Regions from separate parts of the Pseudobacillus sp. FSL P4-0506 genome, predicted to be linked through region 1. Evidence: riboswitches for the same ligand, from Rfam matches in the RefSeq annotation. Region 1 holds a riboswitch; each other region holds the start of a gene.
What was found. Region 1 has a riboswitch for glycine ahead of MKZ02_RS03145 (iron-sulfur cluster biosynthesis family protein). Riboswitches for the same ligand answer to the same signal wherever they lie in the genome.

Region 1 (4,821 bases):
GCGATGTTGGTTCGATGACTTTTCCCCAGCAAACAGCCATTATTAAGGAGCATGTGACAGAAGCGATCGAAAAAGGAGCAGAACTTATTGCTGGTGAGCACCCAGATCAGTGGGCAGACGATCAGATGTTCATTAGACCTATGATAGTAACGAATGTCAATCATGATATGGCCATTATGCAGGAGGAAACCTTTGGGCCTGTCTTGCCGATTATGCCATTCGAGACAGAGGAAGAAGCTGTTTCTTTAGCTAACGATACCCGCTTTGGCTTGAATGCCAGTGTCTGGACGGCCGATGTAGAACGAGGCAAGCGCATTGTCTCCCGGCTCGTATCAGGCAATGCAGTTATTAATGATGTAATCATTACAGTAGCCAATCCTTATCTTCCTTATGGAGGAACGAAAGAGGGAGGAATTGGCGCGTATCATGGGGATGTAGGCATGCAGAGCTTTTGTGTTCAAACAGCCGTTATGGTGGACAAGGGCCGTAAGAAAAAAGAAGTGAACTGGTACCCTTATGAAGGAAAGTATGAACTATTTGTACGCCTGATTCGCAGCTTTTGGGGAAAAAAAAGAAACTGGGGCGAATTCTTAACGGTCTATCGTCAGCTTTTGAAGACCGGAAACCGAAAATAATACGGATGTAAAGGAGTGTTGATTCTTGGCTGAACAATGTAAGTTAGCTACATTTGCAGGCGGCTGTTTTTGGTGTATGGTATCACCGTTTGATGAACAACCGGGAATTAAAGAGGTTGTCTCCGGTTATACGGGTGGCCACACAGAGAACCCGACGTATGAAGAGGTATGCTCTGACACAACGGGTCATTACGAAGCGGTACAAATCATGTATGATCCTGCAGTTTTTCCTTATAAAAAATTACTTGAGCTGTTTTGGCATCAAATTGATCCAACTGATGCGGGCGGACAGTTCAATGACCGGGGATCATCCTATAGGACGGCCATTTTTTACCATGACAAAGAACAAAAAGAATTGGCGGAAGCTTCGAAAGCAGAATTAGCAGCAAGCGGCCGTTTTCAAAAACCGGTCGTGACAGAGATTCTGCCGGCGAGGCCCTTTTACCGAGCTGAAGAAAAGCACCAGCACTATTACAAAAAGAATGCCTTCCACTACAATCTTTATAAAGAGGGGTCCGGGCGAGCAAAATTTATTCGTGAAAACTGGAAAGATCAAAAAACAGATGAGCAATTACGGGAAGAACTCACTCCTCTTCAATACGAGGTAACAAGAAATAATGCGACAGAGCCACCATTTCATAATGAATATTGGGACCACACGGAAGAGGGAATCTATGTGGATATTATTTCAGGAGAGCCTTTGTTCAGCTCGACGGATAAATATGACGCGGGCTGCGGCTGGCCAAGCTTCACGAAGCCCTTGCGCCGGATAGAGCTAGCAGAAAAACTTGATACGTCTCATGGCATGCGCCGGATTGAGGTGCGGGCAAAAACATCTGACGCTCATTTAGGCCACGTCTTTGATGATGGTCCTGGTCCTGACCGCGCACGCTATTGCATTAACTCGGCTGCTCTCCGTTTTGTGCCAAAGGATAAGCTTGAAGAAGAGGGCTATGGAGAATTTAAAAGCCTGTTCGAATAAGAGAAGTTCCTTTATTGGCCACTTCTGTTTGTTGATCCACCAATTCTGCATCTTTACGGATCAATGACGCTTATGTACTCGCCACAAGAGCCAATTTATTGGTCCGTTCAGCAGATTGACAAGCGGTATTCGTTTGAGTGGATCATATCGTCCGCTTTATAATAAAGAAAAACAGATCGGGGAATGGCAATGAATGAAAAAGAATACGATCGCTTGCTAAAGATTCAGACAGGCGGCACATGGGAATGGCTATATCAGTCAATTCACTATAATCGTTATGAGGCAACCCCCTATGAGGCCATCGATGAGCTTTTTCGGGAGTATGAGGTGAAAAGAACAGATGGAGTAGTTGATTTCGGCTGTGGAAAAGGGCGTTTACTATTTTATATCCATCATCGTTTTCACGCTCGGGTAACAGGGGTTGAGGTAAACGGCCAGCTTTACCAGGAAGCACTTGAAAATCAAGCCGATTATATGAAAAAGAAGAAGAGGTCGGATCAATCTATTCGCTTTGTATGCTGCGCAGCAGAGGAGTATCAGATCGAAAAGGCAGACAATCGGTTCTACTTCTTCAATCCTTTTTCGATCCAAATTTTCATGAAGGTCGTCCATCATATCCTGCACTCAGTTGAAGAGCATCAACGGTCTGTTGATATTGTCCTTTACTATCCGACAGCGGAGTACATCCAATTTCTTGAAGTGTATACTCCATTTCAACTGGTGAAAGAAGTGAGAGTGCCGGGTCTCTATAAAAAAAATGACAATGAACGTTTTGTTATTTTTCATTATGGAGGATCTAGTCTATAGGTAAGAGAATTGGGAAAACAATTGACAATCACCAATATTTAAATTATTCTGAATAAAAATAGCGGATGACGATTGTGGGAGAGTGCGAGCAATAAGCCACCGAAGGAGCAAGTTCCAAAAAGGCCCTTGGAATTAATCTCTCAGGTAGAAGAACCACAATGGGACGCACCTCTGGAGAGCGCGTTTAAGTACGCCACCAAAGGGGAAGGCCCTATTGAAGATAGGGTTAAACTCTCAGGTAAAAGGACAGAGAAGGGATTGTACCCTTTTCTGTCCTTTTTTGCGTGCAGAAAAAGGGAGTGAGCAAGACAAGGTGTATAACTAGAAAACGCTCGCAGAAGGAGGGAAGGATGATGATTACATTAACAGGACCGGCGATGAAGCAGTTAAAAGCAATGATGCTTGAAGAAAAGTATTCTCCAAGAATTGATGCTGATGTAGCTGGTGGATGTGGAATATCGGTAAGGTTTGCCCTTACATTTGATGAGCCGCGCCGAAATGATAAGGTGATTGATTGCAATGGGGTGCAAATTCGCATAGATCGCTTTACTGAACGTTATCTCGATGCTGAAACACATATTGACTATACAAAGGAAACGGGCTTCTTAGTTGGAGAAAGCTTTGCCTCAAGTGATTGTGCGATCGAATAGCTTTTCGTTATACAAAGAATGGCGTTTAAGGATGGGGGAAGAATTTTGCATAAAAAGGGGAATACTCATTATTTTAAATTGTTAGTTACTTGTCCAGAAAAACCGGGCATTATTTCAGCCGTATCTAATGTATTATTGGAACATAAAGCAAATATCGTTCAATTTGACCAGCATACCACGAATCCTAAAGATGGCATTTTCTTTATGAGGGTTGAGTTCGATATGGATGAGAAGGGCTCTGCTATTGATGAGCTGGAGCAGAGATTGCAGGAATTATCTGAATCCTACCCAATGGAATGGCAATTGAGAAATAAAGAAAAATCAAAGCGGATGGCGATTTTTGTTTCTAAAGCAGACCATTGTCTCTTGGAGCTTCTTTGGCGCTGGAAATCAAAAGAACTCCCGGTTGAGATTCCAATGGTTATCAGCAATCACTCTGATTTAAAAGAAATAGTGGAAAGCTATGGCATTCCTTACTATCATATCCCGCTTTCTCATGAATCGAAAGAGGAAGCTGAACACAAGGCGATGGAGTTAATGGAAGGAAAAGTCGACTTTATTGTTTTGGCAAGATATATGCAAATCCTCTCTCCTAGTTTTATAGCCAAATATCCAAACCAAATCATTAATATTCACCACTCATTTTTGCCGGCATTTGTAGGGGCAAATCCTTACGTCAGGGCTTTTAACCGCGGAGTGAAGTTGATTGGGGCGACTGCTCATTATGTAACTAATGAGCTTGATGAAGGGCCGATTATTGAGCAGGATATCTTGCGAGTCAACCACCGCTACACAGCAGAAGATTTGAAGATTGCCGGTCGTCATGTGGAAAGAAGTGTCCTTGCAGAAGCCGTTTCCTGGCATGTGGAAGATAAAGTTATCGTTCACGGCAATAAAACAATCGTGTTTACGTAAGCCGGATGATAGCCAATCAACTCCTGTTAGATGTTACTTGCATCATCTTGGCAATGATATGTGTGGGACTCTTTTTAGTGAATAAGCAGAGAAGAAGAACGGGTCTTCTGCAAGTCATTTTACTTATCTATGCTTTAACTGTTTTGATTACCTCGCTGTTGAATCAGTGGTGAAGGGTTAGAAAAGAAAAAGCTTAACGGGCCGGCAGCCCATCAAGCTTTTTCTTTTCAGAAGATCATTAGCTTTTTTGCCGTAAATACTTTTTATCATGCATAAATAGCCTCCAAAAATAAATAAAGCCGGGAAAGAGAATAACAAAGCCGGCAATATAAGTGGCAAATACGGCCATAAAGGAGTTAGGATCGGTAAAACCGGACTGGATAGTCACATTGGGGTAAACCATATATGGCAGATGGGCTTTGCCGTACACATAACTGGCAATGAAATATTGAGTCGTAACTGCTACAACAGCAAGCCTTGGCATTCCCCGTACATCTTTCTTTGAAAATGAAGGAAGAAATAAACCGAGCCCTCCAATTAAAAAGAAGCCAAGTGACACAAGCAGCAGAGGCAGATCTTCCATCATACGCGTATATAACCATGGTGTTTCTGCCCTTAAAGTGAGCATAATGGCAAAGGCCATCAGTAAAGAAATTGGCCCTAAAATTCTTCCATCTCTCAAGTACACTTTGTAGGCTTCCTCTTCATTGGATGTCTTGGAATAATCGGCTAACAGCAAGGATGATAAAAATAAGGTGCTGCTCATGGCAAATCCAATAAATGCATATTCACTCGGACTCGTAAAAAGCTTTTGTAAATTCAAAGTGGGATG
Region 2 (4,821 bases), 1.4 Mb from region 1:
ATTTCATCGTGCAAGAACCGAGCGGATAAAATCCGGAGTCCACTCCATGATTTCTATTTGAAAGTGCTGTGTAATGACGCATAATATCCAGTTCAGAAACCTCTGGAAGTTCCGGCTCTTCTTCCCGCAAGTATCCTGCCGGCAAAAGGGTAGATAAATCTTTTTCTGGTACATCCAACTCAGGCAGACTATAGCCAATCCGCCCCGGCTGAGACAATTCAAAAATAAGCTCCTGGTCCTTCTTATTCATGGCTATCCCCCAATTCTTTTGCAAAGAGTTCAATTTCTTCTTTTGTCCGCATTTCTGTCACAGCAACAAGCATGCAGTTCTCCAGTCCCTCATAAGTAAGGCCAAGATCATAGCCGCCGATAATGCCTTTTTCGAGCAGCTTTTGATTTACTTCTTTTACTGGCTTATTCAGGCGGACCACAAACTCATTAAATACAGGCCCGTCAAATACAATGTCTACGCCGTGCTGCTTTAATGTTTCTCTCGCGAAAAATGCTTTTTGCAAGTTTTGTACCGCTATTTCTCGTACCCCTTTTTTGCCTAAAGCTGTCATTGCTACACTGGCCGCAAGAGCATTAAGCGCCTGATTGGAACAAATATTGGAAGTCGCTTTGTCACGGCGAATATGCTGCTCGCGTGCTTGAAGCGTCAATACAAAGCCGCGTTGTCCTTGGTCATCATGCGTCTGGCCAACGAGGCGACCCGGAACTTTACGCATCAGCTTTTTCGTCACCGCAAAATATCCGCAGTGCGGCCCGCCAAATTGAGCTGGAATGCCGAATGGCTGCGCATCGCCGACCACTATGTCCGCTCCAAGCTTTCCAGGAGGCGTCAACGCACCGAGAGCAAGCGGGTTAGAAGAAACGACAAACATTGCTTTTGCGCTATGAGCTGCTTTTTCCACTTCAGAAAGTGATTCAATAGCTCCAAAGAAGTTAGGATATTGAACAATAACAGCTGCTGTATCGTTATCCACCAATGTATTTAATTGCTCAATATCTGTTACGCCATTTTTATGAGGGATAACGACTACCTCAATGTTTTGGCCTTTAGCATATGTTTTTAACACATCGCGCGACTCTGGATGAACGGTTTCTGACACGAGCACTTTCTTTCTTTTCGTCTGGCCCGCACTTAGCATAGCCGCTTCCGCCAACGCTGTACCTCCGTCATACATAGAAGAGTTGGCCACATCCATACCTGTCAATTCACAAATCATTGTTTGGAACTCAAAGATCGCCTGCAGCTCTCCTTGGGAGATTTCCGGCTGGTACGGTGTATACGCTGTGTAAAACTCCGAACGGGAAATTACATGATCCACGATAGAAGGGGTATAATGATCATATACGCCCGCTCCTAAAAAGGAAGCATATTGCTTGGCATTTATATTCTTTGCTGCCAGTGAGCTTAATTCTTTTTTGAGTGCTGGTTCCGCTTTCGCTTTCTTAATATCATATAATCCTTGAAAGCGTACTTTTTCAGGAATATCCGCAAACAATTCGTCTATTGTTTGGACACCCACTGCTGCAAGCATTTCCTTTTTGTCCGTTTCTGTCATCGGCAAGTAACGATGCTTCATAATGTTTTCCCTTCCCTCTTCTTTTATTTTGAACGTTTATAGAATGGCGGTTTTACAGTTTTAGCTGCCAGCTTCTTACCGCGGACTTCCACCAGCAGTTCTTCACCAGGTACAGCACATTCTGCTTTTACTAAAGCGAGCCCGATATTTTTCTTTAAAGTCGGCGACTGAGTACCGGTTGTCACATGACCAACTTGTTCTTCGCCTGAAAAAACAGCATATCCATGGCGCGGAATCCCCCGGTCAATCATTTCAAGACCAATCAGTTTTCGCTCCGGACCATTTTCTTTCTGCTCCTTTAGAACTTCCAGCCCGATAAAATCATCTTTATTTGTTTTCACAGCAAAGCCTAAGCCCGCTTCAATTGGAGAAATGTCTTCTGCCAGTTCTTGACCGTACAGCGCTAGATTTGCTTCAAACCGCAAAGTATCACGGGCACCAAGACCACATGGAAGAAGCCCAACTTCTTCACCTGCTTCTAGAAGATCCTGCCACAGCTTAGGGGCCTCCTCACTGCGACTGTAAATTTCAAAGCCGTCTTCTCCCGTGTAACCAGTGCGTGACACCAGAGCAGGCACCCCATTGATTCTGACTTCTTGACGGAATTTAAAAGGCCTGATTTCGCCCAAATCCAAGTCAGGTACAAGCTTTTGCAAGATTCCTTCTGCGGCTGGCCCTTGGATGGCAAGCTGTGCCCAGTCTTTTGATACATTTTCGATTTGCACGTCTCCTACCTGATGCTTCTTTAGCCAGGCAAAATCCTTATCTGTGTTAGCAGCATTGACAACAAGCAGGTAATTTTCTTCAGCAAGCATGTAAACAAGCAAATCATCAACAGCTCCGCCTTTTTCATTGCACATAATTGTATACATCGCTTGGTTCGGCTGCAGCTTTGACAAATCATTCGTCATCATCTTTTGGAGGAAAGCCAATGCGCCTTCTCCTTTTACAGTAACCTCGCCCATGTGGGAAACGTCAAAAAGTCCTGCTTTTGTCCGGACAGCTTCATGTTCTTCCTTAATGCTTGAGAACTGAACAGGCAGCTCCCATCCTCCAAAGTCAATTGTTTTTGCTCCAGACTGCTTATACCATTCAAACAATGGCGTGCGCTTTAACTCTCCCATTTCCCTACCCCTCTCTCATTGTCATTCTCACGGTTCAGCCCATTATTTTTGCATAAAAAAAGACAGAGAACAGCTTATAAAAGTTGTTCTCTGTCCTTGAACCTGAAAGTTTAACCTGATGAACAGGCTGTCTTCTTTGGTGGTTTCGTTACGAAACGCTCTCCAGAGTCGCGTCCAGCAAGAGTTCTTTTGCCTGAGAGATTCACAAAAAGCTTGTTTGCTCCTTCGGCGCTGTATGAACAGTCTCTCCCCTCGCCTTCATTCGCTATATTTAATTAATAAATGGGCATACTATGAACATCTGATTCATACGAATCAAGAATGTTCGCTTTTTTGTAAAATGACATAATATTTTGTTCAATTACATCCTACCATTAAAGGTAAGGTTTCGGCAACATATTTTATAAAGGAGTTTTTCAAATGAATGTGGAAATCTATTTTAATCACGCCTGGGAAGAAGAATTAGAGAAAAGAATAGAACAAGACGGGCCGTGGGGCAATTGGCCGCTCTTTCAATCAACTGTAAACATGGAAACACGAATGATGGTGCCGAATTTTGAAGGATTGTTAGCCCCTAGCTTTTTACCAGAGCTTACGGCCTTGCCCCATCAGCTTGAAGCAGCTAGAAGAGTAGTGGAAGAAATGAATGGAAAAGCGATTTTAGCGGACGAAGTAGGGCTGGGAAAAACGATTGAAGCCGGATTGGTATTAAAAGAATACTTGATCCGTGGCCTCGTGAAAAAAGTGTTAATTTTAGCTCCAGCTTCTCTTGTCTCCCAATGGGCCAATGAATTAAATAGTAAGTTTTATATTCCTGCTATCGCTCAGAAAAAATTTTATGCGTGGGATCAGCATGACATCGTCATCTCGTCTATCGACACGGCGAAGCGAAGCCCTCACAAAGAAAAGATCTATGAACAAGACTATGATTTAGTCATTATCGATGAGGCTCATAAATTAAAAAACCATAAAACCAAAAACTATCAGTTTGTCCGTCATTTAAAAAAGAAGTTTTGCCTGCTTTTAACGGCAACACCTATTCAAAACCGTCTTGATGAAATGTTTCATCTTGTTTCATTATTAAAGCCCGGCCATCTTGGTAGCGAAGGACAATTTACAGAGCGGTTTAAAAAGGGCGACCGCCAGGTACAAAATCATCATCATTTAATCAAGCTAATGAATAAAGTGATGATTCGTAACCGCCGGCAGGATACAGGGGTGGAATGGACAGCGAGAAAAGTAGAATCAGTAAAAGTAACGTTCACAGAAGAAGAACGTTCCCTCTATCAGGCTCTTGAGTATTTCGTTCGCAGCCAGCCTGACGATGTACGATCTTCCTTTTCTTTGCTTACTTTGCAACGGGAAGCTTGCAGCAGCAAAGAGGCAGTCTTTTTTACCTTGAAGAACATGGCTAGAAAGCTGTACGGAGATCATCTTGATTTTCCGGAGAGTTTCCAAAACGTTTTGTCCCACATACAAAATGTAACACGAAACTCAAAAGCGGAAAAAGCGCTTGAACTCGTTCAATCTATTAATGATAAAGTCATTATCTTTACTGAATATCGAGCCACTCAATTATATTTGCAATGGTTCTTTAAACAAAACGGCATTTCGTCCGTTCCTTTTCGTGGTGGCTTTAAGCGCGGGAAAAAAGATTGGATGAAACAACTTTTTGAAAAGCAGGCACAAGTCTTAATTGCTACAGAAGCTGGCGGAGAAGGATTAAACCTGCAGTTTTGTCACCATGTCATTAACTTTGACCTTCCCTGGAATCCGATGCGCCTTGAACAAAGAATTGGCCGTGTTCATCGTTTCGGGCAAACGAAAGATGTACGCATTTACAATTTCAGCACTGAAGATACGATTGAAGACAGAATTCTGCAGCTTCTTTATGAAAAAATCCATTTATTTGAACAAGCTGTCGGACAATTAGATGATATTTTAGAGAAAATGGACATTCCCAATATGCAGGAACACTTGGCTGATATTTTTCAAAACTCAAGAACGGAAGGAGAGCTGCGCGTCAAGATGAAAAACCTTGAAGCTGTCATTGATCTGGCTAACGAGTGGCATGAAGAGGAGGAATCATTTAGTGAAAAACGAAATTC
Region 3 (4,821 bases), 600 kb from region 1:
ATGAAGCGAAAAGAGCACGCCTGGCAAAATGCCTGCTGCTCCGGCAGTGGGCGTAGCCACAATGACTCCCATTCTGGCATTGCTTTCCGAAGTAGCCAGTGAGAAAGTCATTGCCTGACTAATATAGCTGCCTGTAAGCGTTTTTCCTCCTCGTACGTAATCTCGCATTTTTACGGCATCTCCTCCGGAAATTCCGCTCGGCGCGGATGAGGAATCCTCTGTTCCACTGTCGACCGCTTCCTTCATTTTGATGAGCCGTTCTTCCATCATGCGAAGAATCGTTTGTTGATTTTTGCCTGATTTCTTTTCTTCTAGCAGCAGCATCACTTCACCGATACTTTTCTGCTCCTTTTCACAAGACTTCAGAAGCTGTTTCATTGATAAGATCTCCATCAGGCATTCCTCGCAATTTCTTCTCTTAATCGATATATCTGATAGTTTCTAGCCAGCACCGAAAAATCATCGCTCGTGCTCAAACGAATATCGACCATTCGGCCGTTGATCATAAAGATTTTCGATAACCCGCCTCCGAGAGAAGCACCGCCTACTTTTACAAGCTGGTTCCCCCGTCTAGCTGTAACCATAGCCGTGTTCGGATGGTCAAAAAATAAGCAGCTTCCTTGCGGCTCAATCGTATAATCCAGGCCAACCTCCCCGGCCCGCTTCAGAGCATCCCGAATGCCCGAGTCATCCGTCCCCATGCCAAGTAAACCGCCAAGCAGTGCTTTATCCGTTCCATGCCCTTGATAGGTTTCAGCAAAGGAATCATAGAAGACAATATCCGCCTCTTCAGGACACCCGCCCAACCATTCATAAATAAATTTGCCAATCGATACAACGCCAGCGGTGTGAGAACTTGACGGCCCCACCATAATAGGCCCGATAATGTCAAAGCAGCTTTGAAATTCCATTTTGTTGCTCCTTTCCTATACGTTGACTGACTGTTGGAATAATGGATAAGCTTCGCAAATAGAGGCCGTTGTTTCTTTTGCCTGTGCCAGTACCGCCGGTTCCCCTTTGTTTTTCAACACAGCGGCTATCACCTGAGCAATTTTCTCCATTTGCTCTTCTTTCATGCCGCGCGTAGTTAACGCAGCTGTTCCCATCCGCACTCCGCTCGTCACAAACGGGCCTTCCGGATCATAAGGAATCGTGTTCTTATTTACGGTAATACCTGCTTCCTCAAGCAAACGCTCTGCTTCTTTTCCAGTCAGACTCCACGGACGCACATCCAGCAGGACAAGGTGGTTATCTGTCCCCCCGGAAACAAGAGCAGCTCCTTCCCTCTTTAACGCTTCGCCCAGTGCCTGGCTGTTTCGGATAACTTGCTTGGCATACTCTTTAAAGTCCGGCTGCGCCGCTTCGTTGAAAGCTACCGCTTTTGCTGCAATAATGTGCATAAGGGGGCCTCCCTGGATTCCTGGGAATACTGCTTTGTTAATAGCCTTAATGATTTCCTCGTCGTTCGTTAACACAATGCCGCCCCGAGGCCCCCTCAATGTTTTGTGGGTAGTGCTTGTCACAACATCTGCATAAGGAACAGGAGAAGGGTGAAGACCTGCTGCCACCAGCCCGGCGATATGCGCCATGTCCACCATCAATTTCGCGTCCACTTGATCGGCAATCTCTTTAAAGCGGGCAAAATCAATCGTTCTCGGATAAGCACTCGCCCCGGCAATGATCAATTTCGGTTTTTCTTTATGGGCAATCTCCTCCAATTCATCGTAATCAATTAATTGCGTATCCTCCTTTACTCCATAAGAAACAACCTCAAACCATTTGCCAGAAATACTCACAGGGCTTCCGTGAGTTAAATGTCCGCCATGCGAAAGATTCATGCCCATGATTTTATCGCCAGGCTGAAGCAGTGCATAAAAGACGGCGAGATTCGCCTGCGCCCCCGAGTGAGGCTGCACATTGGCATATTTAGCACAAAATAGGTTGGTCAGACGTTCAATCGCTGCCCGTTCCGCCACATCGACAAATTCACAGCCCCCATAGTAGCGCCTTCCCGGATATCCTTCCGCGTACTTATTCGTCATTACACTTCCCATAGCTTCTAATACATCCGGGCTGACAAAGTTTTCTGATGCAATCAATTCCAATGTCTCATGCTGGCGTCTCTTTTCTTTCTCAATCGCCTCAAAAATAGTAAAATCATTTTTTTGCAAACTCATTTCCTTGCCTCCTATTCAGATTTCCTCTTTTAAACATGTGCTGTACATTTATCTCTCGCTACCTTTTTCTGCACACAAAAAAGGACAGAAAAGGGTAACATTTCCCTTCTCTGTCCTTTTACCTGAGAGTTTAACTCTTATCGATCGTAGAGTCTTCCCCTTTGGTGGCGTACCTAAACGCGCTCTCCAGAGGTGCGTCCCATTGTGGTTCTTCTACCTGAGAGATTAGCTCCAAGGGTCTTTTTGGAACTTGCTCCTTCGGTGGCTTATTGCTCGCGCTCTCCCACAATCGTCATCCGTTATTTTTGTTTAGAATATTAAAAATAATTATAATTGTCAACCACTTTTTTCAATTTATGAAGATAGGAAAAAGCAATATAAAAAGAGCACTCTGAAAAACCAGAAAATGCTCTTTTATTAAATAACGTCTATTTAGTTAGATAAAACGAACTGTTTCTTCCAGCGGAAGACGAGTCGTTTTATGAGCAGGCGCAGCAGCTTTACCAATAGCGATTAAAACAATTGGAATGTAGCGTTCCGGTACATCAAACCGCTCAGCAAACTTCTGCTTATCAAAGCCGCCCATAGTTACCGTATCATAACCATTCGCTTTGGCAATAAGCATAAGCTGCATAGAGACGAGCCCTGCATCAAATGAAGCAATATTGGCTCTTGCTTCAACTGGCGCATTAGGATACGTATTATATGTGTTTTGAATCAGTTTATTCATACTCGCTTCATCCATAAAGCCAGCTTCATAGCTGCTTTGGTATACCTTTTCAACATTTTTATACATTTCTACATCGCCTAGAACAGCAATGACAGCTGAAGATGTCTCCACTTGCTCTTGGTTGTAAGCAATGGCTCTTAGTTCCTTCTTTACCTCCTCATTATCAATAACGATAAAGCGCCATGGCTGAAGGTTGCTAGATGAAGGAGCTAGCATCGCTTCTTGCAGCATTTCTTCTATTTCATTTCTCGAAATTTTATAAGTTGGATCATATTTTCTAACAGAATGGCGATTGCGAATCACTTCTGATAAACTTTGCATAGTTGTTGTCACTTTCTTTCCCTCCTAATTGAACTTACTTTAAGTAAGTTCAAAACCAAGCTTACTATTAGTAAGCTTGGTTTGTCAAATACTATATGCTAAAATTTATATAAAAACATTGAGGTTATAGAATGAGCCAACAAAATGAGTTGAATTGTTCTCAGTACAAAGATAAGACCACTATTTGCGATAACTTTCACCACACGATCGAGTTCATCGGAAAGCGCTGGATGGGAGTCATTATTTATACACTGCTGAAAGGCCCTAAACGGTATCACGAATTATTAAACGAAATCCCCGGCATTTCTGATCGGCTCCTTACAGAACGACTGCGCGAGCTAGAAAATGAGAGACTAGTTGTGAAGAAAACATTTGAATCCTCCCCAAGAAAAGTGATCTATGAACTAACCCCAATCGGCAAAGAACTCGAAGATGTCATTACTGCTGTTATGCGCTGGGTTAGTAAAGCTTCTCGTATTTAAACCCTACACCTGGGTCATTAACTAGATAAGAATTTAATGTTTATTATCCTTCCTTAGAAAAACAGACTCATAGACATAACAGTTCTATGTTTTGAAGCTTCAATATAAGTAGATGATCATAACAACTTGACGAAGTTTTTTCTTTCACAAAGCTTCCATTTTTCAAGAATGACAATAATTCAGGAGGAGAGGACATGAAAGATTGGGAAGCGGGCTATTTAGCAGGGATTATAGATGGAGAAGGCTCTATCACACTAACTAGAATGCACCAAAGAGAACATCGGCGTCCTTGCATCACAATTTCTTCGTCGGATAAAGAGCTTCTTCTCTATATTCAAACACTGACCGGCGGAGCCATTAGTAATAAGAAAAATTATAAGCCTGGCCTTCACAAGGACTCTTATACTTTGTCTATAAAGAACAAAGAGAGCGTGTTGATGATTTTAAAAGAAGTTTCCCCTTATCTCAGAATAGATAAAAAAAGAAATCGAGCTAAATGGATATTGGAACACTACAACAGAGTCACACCTCGAAATGGGAAATATACAGCTGATATGTTAAAAGCGAAATTATTATTTGAGGAGTCATTTTTTAACATATAAAAACTGTTAAAGACCTCCACCTTTCCTTCCTATTTATGAACACAAAAAGACTTGCCACGTTTGGCAAGTCTTTTAATTAAATAGGTAATATCCACCAAATCATGTATGGTGGAGACGGTGGGACGTGCTTTTCCATGCTTTCGTCATGGCACTGACTATATCTTGAACCTGCATAGTAAGACAGGCTCTTCGGCGTCTTATGCGAAAAATAGATTTACCTGGATCCCCAGGTAGCTTCCCGCATCCTAGTACTGCCCTCCAACTAAGTGGCAGCCTATAAGTCGATACACGGCTGTTGGATTGCTCCACATACCGCTCGGCATTGCCTTATCATCATTCGATGACTTAGGTTTCACCGATAAAGCCGAATTTTCACTTGTATGTTACCATACAAGGCGACTATTTTCTAATCGAACCCACGTCCAAAGATAACGGCACTTGAACGTCTACGAGCGTAGTCGATATATTCGGATTTCGCTGTACCTTTTGCCTACCGACGGGCGGCCGGA
Region 4 (4,821 bases), 2.3 Mb from region 1:
GGCCGGAATGCTTCTATCTATGATTGGTGTTATCGGTTTTGGTTTGTCTCCTAACTTTTATTTCGTACTCTTCGCTGTATTGTTTATTGGCTTAGGGTCAGCTGTTTTTCATCCGGAAGGATCACGGGTCGCTTTTATGGCAGCAGGTGGCAAGCGAGGGCTGGCCCAATCCATTTATCAAATGGGCGGGAACGGCGGCCAATCGCTGGCTCCAGTTTTTACAGCCTACATTTTTTTACCGCTTGGTCAGAAGGGAGCGTTATTGTTTGCGGCAGTTACCGCAGTTGGTGCGTTGCTGCTTTCAAGAGTCTCCGCCTGGTATAAGCAACGGCTGACAACTCAGGCGGCAAAGAAGAAACAGCAAGTTTCCTTGGAAAAAACAAAATTACAGGCACGGATAAAGTGGGCAATGGTGTTATTAATTTTCTTTGTATTTGCCCGCTCCTGGTATGCGGCAGCTATAACGAACTTTTATCAATTTTATTTAATTAAGGATTATGGATTGACTATTAAACAATCACAATTATATTTGTTTGTTTACTTGGCTGCTGGCGTGGCAGGCACGTTTCTTGGCGGGCCGCTGGCTGATCGCTTTGGCCGGAAAAATCTACTTGTCTTTTCCATGCTGGGTGCTGCTCCGCTTACAGTCATTCTTCCATATGTACCGGCTTTCGCTGTCCTGCCGCTCTTGTTGTTAATTGGTTTTATCTTGCTATCAAGCTTTAGTGTAGCCGTGGTTTATGCACAGGAGCTGCTTTCTAATAAAATTGGGATGGCTTCCGGTTTAATTGTTGGGCTTGCGTTCGGGATGGGGGCTATCGGGGCTGTCATCCTCGGCTTTCTCGCTGACAGTTTCGGAATAAAATTTATTATGATTCTATCAAGTCTTCTCCCGCTTCTCGGTATTTGTGCTCTTTGGCTTCCAGGAGATCAAAAATTACGGGAAATGCAGGATAAGTAATGGTAAATTAAAGACCGCTTCACATACAGTTATTCACTGGTTGTGCGGCGGCTTTTTTTACCTATCAGTAATCAATTTATCAATAAGGCGGAGGAAGGTATGCTAAGGCAAATAGTCAGTATAATTTAGATGGCTATAAAAATGATGTATTAAATTTTTAAGCAGAGCCTATTAGTTGAAAAGCAATGTATACGTTTATTAAGCTGCATAGTATTTTAAGTTCTTTACTCTTTAGTAGATGTAATAGCTTTTTTGTAGAATTGAGTCAACTTAGTTCTGAATATTCAGTTGACATGATCTCTTCCATAGACTAGTATCTAAATTAGATAGATAAGAGCGGATGAATATTGTGGGAGAGACTAGACCCATGGTTTAGCACCGAAGGAGCAAGTACCAGCTGGTATCAATCTCTCAGGTAAAAGGACTACAATAGGACGCATCTCTGGAGAGAGCCATAGGCCACCAAAGGAGTTAAACTCTCAGGTACAAGGGACAGAGAAAAATGGGAAATACTCCTGTTTTTCTCTGTCTTTTTTTGTCGGAGAAAAATGGAGAAAAGTAAAAAGGAGGAGGAGAAGCTCGAAATTATCCTTGTAAGAAAAAGAATTGTAATGACTCTATTTCTAGATTGATTGCACAACAAGAAATGAAAGAAACTGCCCTGAAAAAGAGTTAGAAGCCTTGGATTCGATTGTTTTAGAAATTGCAGGCATTAACGGAACGGGAGCATGTGTATTGACAAAAGTTACCACTGCAGAGCATGCATGTTCTTTTGAGGAATTTATTTATTCTAAAATGTAAGCGCTTTTTTCTTTCGGATTAACGAATTTTATATTAAACTTTAATTGTGGGATATTTAATTTATTAGCTTACGATTTAAATACCGTAACAAAATATTTTAAATCGACAAGAAAGAATATTCCGAAAAGTAGAAAGAGGGAAATGGTATGCAGGAACAAACTTTGTCGAGAGGCCTGAAAAACCGGCACGTGCAACTCATTGCTATTGGCGGGGCAATTGGAACAGGATTATTTCTTGGAGCAGGAAAATCTATTCATTTAGCAGGCCCTTCCATTTTATTTGCTTATATGATTACAGGAGTCATTTGTTTTTTAATCATGCGTGCACTTGGGGAATTGCTTTTAAGTAATTTAAATTATCATTCGTTTGTTGACTTTGTAAGAGATTATTTAGGGAATATGGCAGCGTTTATGACTGGATGGACCTACTGGTTCTGTTGGATTTCTATTGCGATGGCCGATTTAACGGCTGTTGGTTTGTATACTCAGTATTGGTTTCCATCTGTCCCGCAGTGGATGCCAGGGTTAATCGCCCTTGTCATTTTACTATTTATGAACCTTGCTACTGTCAAACTGTTTGGTGAAATGGAATTCTGGTTTGCTTTGATTAAGGTTATCGCCATTCTAGCACTGATTGTTGTTGGGGTTGTAATGATTATTAAAGGCTTTTCTACTCCTTCAGGAGCAGCCAGTTTTACAAATCTATGGAGCCATGGCGGCATGTTCCCTAATGGCATAAATGGATTTATCCTTTCCTTTCAGATGGTCGTGTTTGCGTTCGTTGGCATTGAATTGGTAGGGTTGACAGCGGGTGAAACAGAGGATCCAGAGAGAGTTATTCCAAAAGCGATTAACAATATTCCTATTCGGATTATTATTTTCTATATTGGTGCGCTTATCGTTATTATGAGTGTGTATCCGTGGAACGATATTATCCCAACCGAAAGCCCATTCGTGCAAGTATTCGTGGCAGTTGGTATCGCTGCAGCTGCTGGTATTGTGAATTTCGTCGTGTTGACGTCTGCGGCTTCAGCATGTAATAGTGCCATCTTTAGTACAAGCCGGATGGTCTACTCACTTGCTAAAGACAAAAATGCACCTGTATCTTTGGCCAAGCTTGATGGTCGCAAGGTACCTTCTAATGCCTTGTTCTTTTCAACAGTAGTCATCTTGATTTCCGTTGTATTGAACTATGTGATGCCAGAGGGAGTATTTACATTAATCACAAGTGTTTCTACCGTATGTTTTATCTTTATTTGGGGCATTACAATCATCAGCCATTTGAAATACCGTAAAACAAGACCGGATTTAGCGAAAGTGAATAAATTTAAAATGCCGCTTTACCCGTTTGCTAATTACTTAATTTTAGCTTTCCTGGCATTCGTTCTTGTCGTGCTTGCTCTTGCGGAAGATACTCGTATTTCCTTATTCATTACGCCTGTTTGGTTTATTTTGTTAATCGCGGTGTATAAGATGCGCAAAGTAAAGATAAATCATGCCGATCAAGAAAAAATAGTAGAAAATTAAAAGACAATATAATAGATGTAAAGACCGGAGCTGCAGCTGAAAAGTATAAACGCTTATTCAGCTGCAGCTCCTTTTATTTTCCTATATCTTGCATGTTAGAAAGCTATCTGTTAAAAGGTAGCCATCATTATAGCTAAAAATTGAAAATAGAAAGGATATACATTATAGTAAAATATTAGTAGGATAATAAGCCTATCTATTACAACTAAAGATCATAGGGGGAGAATATGAGAAAAAACGCTTCTGTTCGATCAAAAATTTTATTAGTTATCACAGCTATCATCTTTACTATTGGCCTTGCTGCATCAGCAGGAATTTACTATTCCGTCCATACTTCTGCCAATCATTCGTTAGGAGCCTTCGCAGGGGATATAGCAAAAAACTATAGTGAAACAATAGATGGGGAAAAGTATGAATCGTTTATAAACGATCCAAAGGAAGATAGAAATTATCATTCGCTTCAAAAGAAGTTAGCGCACTTTCGAGAACAAACGGGGGCTTTATTCGTATATATTTTAGATGTAGACGGTCAAAAGGTCCGCAACATGATAGATGGAGGCTCCAACCTTTCGGATGATAAACCGCCTGCAATGGGAGACGAGAGCTCTATTCCTGCAGAAGAGCTAGCTCCGGTATTGGAGGGAGAGATACAGCGTACAGATGTATTCAACGATCCGAAATACGGCCAATATTTATCAGGGTTTGCACCAATCAAAAACGAGAACGGAGAAGTGATTGGTGTATTGGGAATTGATATTTCGGCTGAAACCGCTAACAAAATAGGAGGGGATGTATTTTTCTCTACTGGGTTAAAGCTTCTAGCCCTTATTTTTTTATTGTTTTTATTAACTGTTGGAGGAATGAACGTTTATTTAAAAAGAAAGCTTTCTCCATTAACTTTACTTGAAAAGCAAGCGGAGAAAATGGGGAACGGTGATTTTTCCGAACAGATTCAGGCTGCCTCAGGAAAAGATGAATTTAGCAAAATTCAACAGGCGTTTATACTTATGCAGAAGCAGTTAAGAGGATTAATTAAAGAGGTACAGTCATCCTCAGATTATAGCGCCAACACATTTACAGAAATAACAAACGGTTCACGGGATATTCGTGAACAGACGAAAGAAATTGTACATGCAAGCAGTGAAATTGCTTTGGGGAATCAGGAGGTTACAAAAGCTGTTGAAAAGTCTGCGGTGGCCGTCAACCATTTACATGAAAATTTAAATGATATGGAGCAAAATATTCAAAAATTGCATCGTTTTTTTAAAGAAATTACGGCAGGACAGCAAGAGAGCATTGCGCAACTCAGTCAATTTATCATTCATTCTGAGCAAACACAGACGAGTTATCAATCAATGGTAGAAGAATTAAAAATACTACAGGAAGAGTCTGCGGCTATTACAAAGATTATTTCTGACATTCAAGGCATTGCTGATCATACAAATTTACTAGCGCTCAATGCTAGCATCGAAGCTGCAAGAGCTGGAGAACATGGGAAGGGATTTGCGGTAGTAGCTAAAGAAGTCAGCGCTC

Region 2: another riboswitch for glycine. It lies ahead of gcvT (glycine cleavage system aminomethyltransferase GcvT); the one in region 1 lies ahead of MKZ02_RS03145 (iron-sulfur cluster biosynthesis family protein).
Region 3: another riboswitch for glycine. It lies ahead of glyA (serine hydroxymethyltransferase); the one in region 1 lies ahead of MKZ02_RS03145 (iron-sulfur cluster biosynthesis family protein).
Region 4: another riboswitch for glycine. It lies ahead of MKZ02_RS14620 (amino acid permease); the one in region 1 lies ahead of MKZ02_RS03145 (iron-sulfur cluster biosynthesis family protein).

What each region holds. Positions count from the first base shown of each region.
Region 1 is NZ_JBBOOI010000001.1:620,155-624,975, forward strand. It holds gene MKZ02_RS03130 (aldehyde dehydrogenase family protein) at 1-635, shown strand, start outside; gene msrA (peptide-methionine (S)-S-oxide reductase MsrA) at 661-1,617, shown strand; gene MKZ02_RS03140 (class I SAM-dependent methyltransferase) at 1,807-2,424, shown strand; glycine riboswitch at 2,490-2,590, shown strand; glycine riboswitch at 2,594-2,676, shown strand; gene MKZ02_RS03145 (iron-sulfur cluster biosynthesis family protein) at 2,775-3,074, shown strand; gene purU (formyltetrahydrofolate deformylase) at 3,093-3,989, shown strand; gene MKZ02_RS03155 (cytochrome d ubiquinol oxidase subunit II) at 4,228-4,821, opposite strand, start outside.
Region 2 is NZ_JBBOOI010000001.1:1,979,409-1,984,229, reverse strand. It holds gene gcvPB (aminomethyl-transferring glycine dehydrogenase subunit GcvPB) at 1-250, opposite strand, end outside; gene gcvPA (aminomethyl-transferring glycine dehydrogenase subunit GcvPA) at 243-1,589, opposite strand; gene gcvT (glycine cleavage system aminomethyltransferase GcvT) at 1,613-2,713, opposite strand; glycine riboswitch at 2,802-2,881, opposite strand; glycine riboswitch at 2,885-2,975, opposite strand; gene MKZ02_RS09755 (DEAD/DEAH box helicase) at 3,134-4,821, shown strand, end outside; gene MKZ02_RS09750 (YqhG family protein) at 4,806-4,821, shown strand, end outside.
Region 3 is NZ_JBBOOI010000001.1:1,218,798-1,223,618, reverse strand. It holds gene sdaAA (L-serine ammonia-lyase, iron-sulfur-dependent, subunit alpha) at 1-393, opposite strand, end outside; gene MKZ02_RS05885 (serine dehydratase beta chain) at 393-911, opposite strand; gene glyA (serine hydroxymethyltransferase) at 927-2,177, opposite strand; glycine riboswitch at 2,286-2,369, opposite strand; glycine riboswitch at 2,373-2,473, opposite strand; gene MKZ02_RS05875 (nitroreductase family protein) at 2,614-3,240, opposite strand; gene MKZ02_RS05870 (winged helix-turn-helix transcriptional regulator) at 3,360-3,710, shown strand; gene MKZ02_RS05865 (LAGLIDADG family homing endonuclease) at 3,905-4,312, shown strand; RNA gene ssrA (transfer-messenger RNA) at 4,720-4,821, opposite strand, start outside.
Region 4 is NZ_JBBOOI010000001.1:2,896,019-2,900,839, reverse strand. It holds gene MKZ02_RS14625 (MFS transporter) at 1-961, shown strand, start outside; glycine riboswitch at 1,302-1,398, shown strand; glycine riboswitch at 1,401-1,460, shown strand; gene MKZ02_RS14620 (amino acid permease) at 1,909-3,288, shown strand; gene MKZ02_RS14615 (methyl-accepting chemotaxis protein) at 3,516-4,821, shown strand, end outside.